DNA from 3 places in the Acidovorax sp. DMC1 genome. Region 1 is predicted to be linked to each of the others. Evidence: predicted binding sites of a transcription regulator. Region 1 holds the regulator's gene; each other region holds the start of a gene.
What was found. The regulator FNR, encoded in region 1, switches genes on or off when oxygen is low (the NO sensors DNR and NnrR bind a similar motif). The targets are predictions, from matches to a motif close to TTGATNNNNATCAA.
Positions count from the first base shown of each region.

Region 2: the regulator FNR is predicted to act here: its motif matches at 1,809-1,822, upstream of ubiM (5-demethoxyubiquinol-8 5-hydroxylase UbiM).
Region 3: the regulator FNR is predicted to act here: its motif matches at 1,794-1,807, upstream of cyoA (ubiquinol oxidase subunit II).

Region 1 covers NZ_JBQUYO010000005.1:62,087-65,361, forward strand. The annotation lists gene ACT531_RS12280 (sulfite exporter TauE/SafE family protein) at 1-55, opposite strand, end outside; gene hemN (oxygen-independent coproporphyrinogen III oxidase) at 61-1,443, opposite strand; gene fnr (fumarate/nitrate reduction transcriptional regulator Fnr) at 1,633-2,355, shown strand; gene ACT531_RS12295 (hypothetical protein) at 2,457-2,753, opposite strand; gene ACT531_RS12300 (FixH family protein) at 2,810-3,088, opposite strand; gene ccoG (cytochrome c oxidase accessory protein CcoG) at 3,153-3,275, opposite strand, start outside.
Region 2 covers NZ_JBQUYO010000001.1:747,876-751,150, reverse strand. The annotation lists gene ACT531_RS03505 (class I SAM-dependent methyltransferase) at 1-371, shown strand, start outside; gene ubiM (5-demethoxyubiquinol-8 5-hydroxylase UbiM) at 452-1,723, opposite strand; gene ACT531_RS03495 (hypothetical protein) at 1,903-2,334, opposite strand; gene ACT531_RS03490 (BCCT family transporter) at 2,480-3,275, opposite strand, start outside.
Region 3 covers NZ_JBQUYO010000005.1:258,162-261,436, forward strand. The annotation lists gene tolA (cell envelope integrity protein TolA) at 1-24, shown strand, start outside; gene ACT531_RS13240 (MFS transporter) at 298-1,638, opposite strand; gene cyoA (ubiquinol oxidase subunit II) at 1,900-2,958, shown strand; gene cyoB (cytochrome o ubiquinol oxidase subunit I) at 2,967-3,275, shown strand, end outside.

The DNA.
Region 1 (3,275 bases):
GGGACCCGCCGGCGAGTCCCATGAGCAAAGCAGTCCAGCCAACCGTGGTAAGCATAGGTATCAGATGATGCGCGAAAACCGGGCGCGGTTGCGGTCTGCCTGCAGATAGCGGTCAAAAACCATGGCGATGCCCCGCACGAAGAACCAACCGGTCGCGGTCACTTCAATGCCCTCAGGCCCAACGCGCACCAGCCCTTGCTCCTGCATGCCCTCCAATTGAGCCAACTCCGCAGCGAAATACTGGCGGAAGTCGATCAGCCATGCCTGCTCCATCGGCTCGAACAGCAGTTCCCCCTGGCACATCAGGGCCATGATGGCCGCACGGCGCACCAGGTCGTCGCGCGTGAGCGCCAACCCGCGCACTACGGGCAACCGCCCTTGGTCCAGGAAGTCGTAGTACTCATCCAGCGTCTTGGAGTTCTGGCTGTAGGTTGCCCCCACACGGCCTATGGCCGATACGCCCAGGCCGATCAGGTCGCAGTCCGGCTGCGTGCTGTAGCCCTGAAAGTTGCGGTGCAGGCGCCCCTGACGCTTGGCCACGGCCAGGGCATCGGTGGGCAGCGCAAAGTGGTCCATGCCCACGTACACGTATCCAGCATCCATGAAGGCATCGAGCGAGCGCGACAACATGGAGAGCTTGCTCGCGCCCGTGGGCAACTCCGCAGAGATGATGCGACGCTGTGGCTTGAAACGCTCTGGCAAGTGCGCATAGGCATACAGCGCGATGCGGTCAGGCCGCAGTTGCGCCACCTGAGCCAGCGTGCGGTCAAAAGACTCGGGCGTCTGGCGCGGCAGGCCGTAGATCAAATCCACATTCACTGAGTCAAAGCCCAACGAACGCGCAGACTCAACCAGCGCAAACACCTGTTCGGCAGGCTGGATGCGGTGCACAGCCTTCTGCACTTCGGCATCAAAGTCCTGCACGCCAAAACTCAGCCGGTTAAACCCCAGCTCAGCCAGCAGTGCAAGACGCTCGGCATTGACGGTGCGAGGGTCCACCTCGATCGAGTATTCCCCCCCAGGCGCCAGCGTGAAGCTGCGCTTGAGCATGGCCATCAGCTCCCGCAATCCATCATCGGATAGGAAGGTGGGCGTGCCACCGCCCAGGTGCAGTTGACTCACCACCTGTCCTACGCCACAGTGCGCGGTGTGCAGGTCGATCTCGCGGCTCAGGTAGCGCAAGTAGACCTCGGCGCGGTCATGGTGCTTGGTGATGATCTTGTTGCAGGCACAGTAGTAGCACAAGGATTCGCAAAACGGGATGTGCACGTACAGGGACAGCGGCATGGCCTTGGCCAGCGTGCCCGAGCGGCGCTGTTGCAGCGCCAGCACATAGTCTTCCTGACCAAACGCCTCCACGAAACGGTCGGCCGTTGGATAGGATGTATAGCGGGGCCCTGGCACGTCAAAGCGGCGCAGAAGGTCTGGCGAAACAGCAGTCATGGGGAAATTTCCTTGCGTACACCTTGACTGTGCCGTAGGCTCTGGGACATGTCCTTGACCTGCATCAAGTGAACCCGCAAGCGATACGGCGACAATTTGATGAAGGTCAGCCGCTTGCCCGCGCTCTGTATTCAGGTTCGTGTACGGCAAGCGCGATATGCTTGACCGCTAACCCAAGCCCATGTGTTTATGAACCCGCTCACCATCAAAGTCGCCTGCTCCAACTGCAACCTCCGCGAGCTGTGCATGCCCGTGGGCTTGAACGAAGAGCAACTGCAGCGCATTGACGAGGTCGTTGCTGTCCGCCGCAAGGTCAAGCGCGGCGGCACGCTGTTTCGCAATGGCGAGTCCTTCACGTCCCTGTACGCCATCCGCACCGGTTTTTTCAAGACCTGTGTGGCCACCGAAGACGGTCGCGACCAGGTCACAGGCTTTCAGATGGCGGGGGAGATCATCGGGCTGGACGGCATCGTGAATGACCACCACACCTGTGACGCGGTGGCCCTGGAAGATGCCGAGGTCTGCGTCATGCCTTTCGACCGCATCGAAGAACTGTCCCGCGAAGTCACGGCCCTGCAGCACCACGTGCACAAGATCATGAGCCGCGAGATCGTGCGCGAACATGGTGTGATGCTGCTGCTGGGCAGCATGCGTGCCGAGGAGCGCCTGGCGGCCTTCTTGCTCAACCTGGTGCAGCGCCTGCATGCACGGGGCTTCTCGCAATCGGAACTGGTGCTGCGCATGACGCGCGAAGAGATCGGCAGCTACCTGGGCCTCAAACTTGAAACAGTGAGCCGCACCTTCTCCAAGTTTGTGGAAGAAGGCATCGTGGAAGTCAAACAGCGCCATGTGCGCATCCTCGACACCGATGCCCTGCGACGCATTGTGAACAGCCAGCAGACCTGCCACTGAGTACGGCCCCTCGTCGGCTGAGGGTCGGGGCGGTACAAAAGCCCTACGGTCCCTTCTAAAACGGCATGCAGCGCATGCCCGCATGAACCGGCGAAAAAGGCTCAGGAGCAAGACGACGATGTCTTTCGGCAATCGTCAGGGCGCTCCCCGTCGGGCACGGGACAGCGGTTGACCTCAAACGGTGACATGGACAGCAGCGTGGTCAACGCGCTGGTGGCCATGGTGATGGCCCAGAACACAAAAAATGCGAGGGTGTACACCCCCTGCCTCGACAGCGCCAGAGGCTGCCCGAACCAATGCAGGTCCTGGGGGTCCACCATGGCAAAAACCAGCATCTCCAGCACACCCGCCATCAAAAAGGCGGGCCATGCAATCCACATCAGGCGTTGCGTCCACATATAGGTTCTGTCTCCTGGTGCTGCCGGGGTCGCCAGGGTGTGCGACCCTAGAGGTTTCAGCGTGGTTGGTCTTGCACAGGGGTGGCCGCATGGTTGCGGGCCTTGAGGGCCGGCGCCAGACTCTTCTCCGGCGCCGCCAGTGTCTTGTTGATTTCAATGCCCTGGCGGTAGTAGTCCTCCGCCACCACAGGGTCGGGCCGCGAAATCGCCAGCCACAGCGTCACAAAGCCCGCCACGATCACGATCAGTGGACCGGCAATCACCAGCCACACATGGCCAAACTTCCACCAGGGTACGGTTGCCGCCGGGGTTGCAATGGCAGGGTTTGAAGACATGGTGCTTTACTCCTCAACAATATCGGTCAAAGTGCGGCCCTGAAGGGCCCCACCGGAATACCGCTCAGCGCGGTACAAGGAACACGGATTTCTCCGTGACATGGGCCGCTGCTCCTACGGCCTGCACATCAAACTGAACGGCGTGTGATCCGGGCGTAGCGGAACCATAAGGAATCTGCAAACGCAC
Region 2 (3,275 bases), on a different contig from region 1:
GCAGCGCCACGCCGGTGCTCCTGGTGTGCGAAGGCGTGCTGATGTACCTGCCGCCCGCGCAGGTGCACGCCGTGCTGGCCGAGTTTGCGCAGCATGCGCCGCCAGGCTCGCGCATGGTGCTGGACGTGATGACGCGCCGCGCCGTGGGCTGCGCGGCCCGCCACGCCAGCGTGCGGGCTACGGGTGCCGAGTTCCGCTGGGGCGTGGGCCGCATGGCAGAGCTGGAGGCTGTGCACCCGCGCCTGCAGTTGCTGCGCGAGCAAAGCGTGGCGGAGGGCTATGGCTGGCCGGGCGTTGCCATGGACCTGCTGTGGCGCCCCTGGCTGGGCGCGCCGCTGTACGGCCTGGCGACGCTCGGAATCAGGGAATGAAGTCCCTGTGAGTCGTCTTTGGCGAATTGTCCGCAGTGGGGGCCACCCGTTACCCCCGCTGCGCCTGTTGTAGGGCGCGGCTACGGCCTCAGTGCCAGTGCGCGCATCCATTGGGGTGGCTGGCCCGTCAGCTGCCCCACGATCGCCGCCTGCAGTGGCGGCAGGCGCCGCGCACCCTGCAGCACCAGCTGGCGCAGCAGGCGGGGCACCGGGCGGGCGTCGGTGTACAGGCGCACGATGGCGTTGGTGCCCTGGTAGATGGGCCAGGCGTGGCGGTGGTGGCCCTGGGCGTAGGGGGCCAGGGCGTCGGCGCTGCCAATGTCCTGCCCGCGCTGGCGCGCGCTCACCAGCGCGGCCGTGAGCCGCTCCACCCCTGCCAGGCCCAAGTTGTAGCCATGGGCCGTGACCGGGTGCATGCCCACGGCGGCATCCCCCAGCAGCGCGCAGCGGTGGCCCGCAAAGCGCTGGGCATACACGGCCACCAGCGGGTAGGCGTGGCGTTCGCCCACCAGCGCCATGTGGCCCAGCCGGTCGTTGAACTGGGCCTGCACCTGGGCGGCAAAGGCTTGGGGGCTCTGGGCCATCAGCGCTGCCGCATCGGCTGCGCCCGCCGTGACCACGACCGAGCACAGCGCATGTCCTGCCTGTGGGTCATCGGGCAGGGGCAGCACGGCCAGCGTGCGGTCGTAGCCAAAACATTCGTGGGCCACGTTGCCATGGGGTAGGCCATGACGCATGCGGCAGACGATGACGGTGCGGCCAAAGTCGGTCATCTGCGCGCCGATGCCCAGCTGGCGGCGCGTGGCCGAAAAGCGGCTGTCGGCGGCCACCAGCAGCGGGGCCGTCAGGCGTTGGGCTGGCGCCCCAGCGGTACCGGCCGGCACATAGTCCAGCTCTGCATGTCCTGCCAGCGTGGCTGCGCGCGTGACCTGGGCCTGGGTGACCAGCTGCACCCCCGGCGTGCGCGCCGCCACGGCGTAGGCGGCGCGGCGCAGCGCATGGTTGGGCACGATGAAGCCCAGCGCGCCGAGTGCTGCACCCTCCGGGGTCTGCGGGGTGTTCAGTTGCAGCGCGCTGTGCTGGCCCAGCGGGCCGTCGTGTACCTGGGCTTCGCAGATGGTGCCCACTTCATGCGCGGCCAGCAGGCCCCAGCTGCCCAGGCGCTGCAATGTGTCGCGGCTGGGGTGGGTCAGCGCGATCTCACGGCCGTCCGGCGCGGGCGCGGCCAGCGTGCTGTCGCTCTGCTGCTCGACCACCGTGGCGGAGAACCCGGCTTGCGCCAGGGAGATGGCCAGCGACAGGCCCGCCGGGCCTGCGCCGACGATGAGGACGTCGCTGTGGTGGGTGGTCATGGCGGGAGGAATGCAGGGTGACAAGGTGCCCGCCCCGGGGCGGGGAGGCCGCGCGCCATTGTGGGGGGGCGGGCTGGGGCACGCTTTGCCCTGCGTCAAGCCACGGTGTGGTACTGCTATCCAAACAATAGCTACTCAGGCATATAGTTCTAGCGCCTCGGGGCTAAAACCCATAAAACTCAGTCTTTGGCGGCCTTGCGCGGGCTTTTGGCAGACTTCTTTTTGGCCGGACCCGCCTTCTTGCCGCGCAGGTGCAGCACCCACGCCACCAGCAGCCACAGGTAGCCCGCCGGGATGCTGTACGCCGCCCAAGCCGCCAGCGACAGCGGTGGCGCGGTGATGGAGCGGGGGTTGGCAATGGTCTCCAGCAACTGGCGCGTGCCGGTGCCCAGCGTGGGCGTGGCGTGCTGGCTGCCCGAGCGGGCCATGAGGGCGCCCATGAAGGTGAAGAACTCCATGAGCAGCGCACCGATCAGAAAGCACGCCAGCAAGGCCATCAGCTGCGCCACCGCGCGCCGGTTGCCCTTGGCCAGGAACACGATGACCGACACCAGCCACAGCACGGGCAACAACAGGGCTATGGTGGGCCAGGCAGACAGGAGCATTTTCATGGGCAGCGACGTCGAGGATGTGGTGCGGCCCATTGCCGCACCACCAATGTGGCTGCGGATGATAGACCCACCTTCACCCCCGGCTGGGGGCGGTTGTGTGTCAGACCGCATCTCCACGCCGGCCGCAAGGGAGGGCCAGTCTCCGTCAGCGTGGAGCGTTTGGCCCGGGCGCTGAGGTGTCGGCGGCGGCCGGGTGGCCTGCGTGGTGCGTTGGGCCCACCATCTCGCGCATGCGGCGGCGCAGGGCGCGGTCGCGGCGGTCGTCGGCTTCCCAGTCGGCTTTCACGCCACGCCACAATGCCAGTGCCATCAGCAAGATGACGGCGGTGAACGGCAGCGCGAACACGATGGTGGCGGTCTGCACCGCCTTCACGCCACCGGCCAGCAGCAGGCTGATGGCGATGCCCGACACCAGCACGCCCCAGGTGATCTTGACGCGCGCCGACGGGTTCTCATTGCCGCCCGTGCTCATCATGCCCAGCACCAGCGTGGCCGAGTCGCCCGAGGTGACGAAGAACACCAGCACCAGCACGGTGGCCACGAACGACATCACGGCACCCCAGGGCAGCGCGTTGAACATGGCAAAAAGTGCGGTGGACACATCAGCCTTGACGGCTTCCGACAGAGGCACGCCCTGCATGATCTCCAGATGCAGGGCCGTACCGCCGAACACCGAGAACCACACAAACGCAGCCAGCGTGGGCGCCAGCACGGTGCCCAGGATGAATTCGCGAATCGTGCGGCCCCGCGAGACGCGTGCGATGAACAGGCCCACAAAGGGCGACCAGCTCACCCACCAGGCCCAGTAGAACACCGTCCAGCCGCTCACCCAGCCGCTGTCGCGGAACGGCGTCATGCGCAGGCTCATGCGCACGAACTCGCTCAGGTAGCTGCCCAGCGTGTTGGTGAAGCTGTCGATGATGATCACCGTGGGCCCCAAT
Region 3 (3,275 bases), 200 kb from region 1:
ATTGGCTTCAGGCCCCAGGACTGAGCGGAGCTCCGAGCCCTGAACGGGCTTGCCCTTCCGTAGCGGATCCCCGGCCCTGCCGATGCGCTGCCCAGGCCCACGCGCTACGCGCTCACCGCCTGCGACTGAAACCCCGTAGCAGTTGGCACTGGCACGCTGTGGACTGAGCCGTGACCCGTGAGGCCCCAAAGCAAAGCGCCCGGCAGAACCGGGCGCATTTTTTTGCTTTTTACGCCTGTAGCGCTAGTGGAACATGCTCCGCACGCTATACATTCAATAGCAAACCACCGTTGTGCATCAGCGGTCGCGTCGCTCCATGCGGCGGTTCAGGTTCAGTGCACCCAGCGTGCAGGCCACGCCCGACAGCAGGTACACCGTCACCGCCAGCAAACCGAACTGCGACGACAGATACAGAGCCACCAGCGGTGCAAACGCTGCGCCGATGATCCACGCAAGGTCGGCCGACAGGGCCGCACCGGTGTAGCGGTACTGGGGCGAGAAATTGGCTGTGACGGTGCCCGATGCCTGGCCGTACGACAGGCCCAGCAGCACAAAGCCCAGCAGCAGGAACATGGTGCTGCCCACTTCACCAGTGTTGAGCAACACCGGCGCCATGAAGCTGAATACCCCGATCAACACGGCCATGCCGCCCAGCAGCTTGCGGCGGCCCAGGTGGTCTGACAGCCAGCCGGACACCATGATGGCGCCCGCCGCGAGGAACGCGCCGACGATCTGCACGCCCAGGATCTGGGTCACGGGCTGCTCGGAGTACAGGGTGATCCACGACAGCGGGAACACAGTGACCAGATGGAACAGCGCAAAGCTGGCCAGTGCAGCAAAAGCCCCCAGCAGCACGTTGCTGCCTTCGTCGCGCATGACGCGGCTCACCGGCACCGGCTGCAACTCACGCTCCTTGAGCAGTTCAGAGTACGACTGCCCCACCACCAGGCGCAGACGCGCAAACAGGGCCACCACGTTCACCGCAAAGGCCACAAAAAACGGATAGCGCCAGCCCCAGGCCAGAAACTCCTGCACCGTGAGGCTGCTGTACAGGTAGGCAAACAGGCCAGCAGCCAGCACAAAGCCCAGCGGTGCGCCCAACTGGCCGATCATGGCGTACCAGCCCCGGCGCTCCTTGGGGGCCGACATGGCCAGCAGCGACGGCAGGCCGTCCCACGACCCGCCCAGTGCGAGCCCTTGGCCCACACGCAGGATCAGCAAGGCCACGATGGCGGCGGTGCCCGCATCCTTGTAGCCCGGCAAAAACGCCATGCCCACGGTGCAGACGCCCAGCATGAACAGCGCAATGGTCAGCTTGGTGCCCCGCCCCCAGCGCCGCTGGATGGCCATGGAGATGGCGGTACCCACCGGGCGCACCACGAACGCAACGGCCAGCAGCGCAAAGGCCATCAGCGTACCGTCCAGGCGAGACATAAAGGGAAACAAGAAGGATGGGAAGACAAGAACGCAGGCGATCCCGAAAACGAAGAAGTCGAAATACTCGGACGAGCGTCCGATGATCACGCCCACAGCGATTTCGCTGGGGGTGACGTCCTCATGCGTATCAGCCCGCGAGAGAGAGGCGGCGCTTTCGTGAAAACCGGCCGCAGGGTAAGTGGCAGTGGCGGGGCTGCTCATGAACATGGCTCCTTGACGTTGTGTAGCTAACTCAGACCGTTCCGTTCTACACGCAACTTCTGTGAGCCACAAGTGCGGTTTCACTATGCCGGCTGCAGGAAATGTCCTTCAAAGCCCTCGAATGCACCACATTGGTGCAAAAACAGCCTGCGCGTTTGACCTTGGACAAAATGTCCAATCGACAAAAAAGCTAGCGCTAGTACATTCGCACACATCCCGTTATCCGCGTTTACCCTGAAACGCATTGATCGCGCTCTTCACATGCTCAAACTTCCCCAACTTCGTGGGCCCACCTGGCTGCTCGCCCTGACAGCGCTGGGCAGCCTGGCAGGCTGCAGCAAGGCTGTCGTGCTCAACCCGGCCGGTGACGTCGCGGCCCAGCAAGGCCAGATGGTCATCACCGCCACGCTGCTGATGCTGATCATCATCGTGCCCGTGATCGCACTCACCCTGCTGTTTGCCTGGAAATACCGCCAAGGGAACACCGAGGCCGAGTACGACCCGGAATGGCACCACTCCACCACGCTGGAGCTGGTGATCTGGACGGTGCCGCTGCTGATCATCATCGCGCTGGGCGCTATCACCTGGATCGGCACCCACAAGCTGGACCCCTACCGGCCTCTGGACCGCATCGACGCGCAGCGCGCCGTGCCTGCCGATGTGAAGCCGCTCGAAGTGCAGGTGGTGGCCATGGACTGGAAATGGCTGTTCTTCTACCCCGAGCAAGGCATCGCCACCGTCAATGAAGTGGCCGCCCCGGTGGACCGCCCCATCCTGTTCAAGCTGACGGCCACGTCCACCATGAACGCGTTTTACGTGCCCGACCTGGCCGGCATGATCTACGCCATGCCCGGCATGCAGACCGAGCTGAACGCGGTGATCAACAAGCCTGGCGTGTTCAAGGGCATGTCGTCGCACTACAGCGGCGCAGGCTTCTCGGGCATGACGTTCAAGTTCCACGGACTGAGCAATGAAGACTTTGCCCAGTGGGTGCAAAAAGCCAAGACCGAAGGCAAGCCGCTCGACAAGGGCACCTACCTGAACCTGGTCAAGCCCAGCGAACGCGACCCGGTGCAGCGCTTCGCCTCGGTGGAAGAAGGCCTGTACGACAAGGTGCTCAACCGCTGCGTCGAAGACGGAAAGATGTGCATGCACCACATGATGGCGATTGATGCCCAGGGCGGCGACGCCTATGTGCGCGCCATGGGGCTGAACCTGCCCCAGGACGTCTGCACCGTGCAAAACGCCGCCCAGGTGGTGGCCGCACTCGAATCCCGCAACGCACCGGCCTCCACCTCCGGCGCCAGCATCCGTCAATGAGCTTCCCTATGACCTCCGAAACCCTTTCTCCATCCCACTGGGCGCTGGGCCGCCTGAGCTGGGACGCCGTGCCCATGGCGCACGAGCCCATTGTGTTGTGGACCTTCATTGCCGTGGTCCTGGGCGGCCTCGTCGTCATGGCGGGTATCACCAAGTTCCGCCTGTGGGGCCCGCTGTGGCGCGACTGGATCTGCAGCATTGACCACAAGCGCATCGGCATCATGTACATGATCCTGGGCCTGGTGATGCTGCTGCGCGGCTTTGCCGACGCTGTGATGATGCGCCTGCAGCAGGCCATGGCCTTCGGCGACAACATG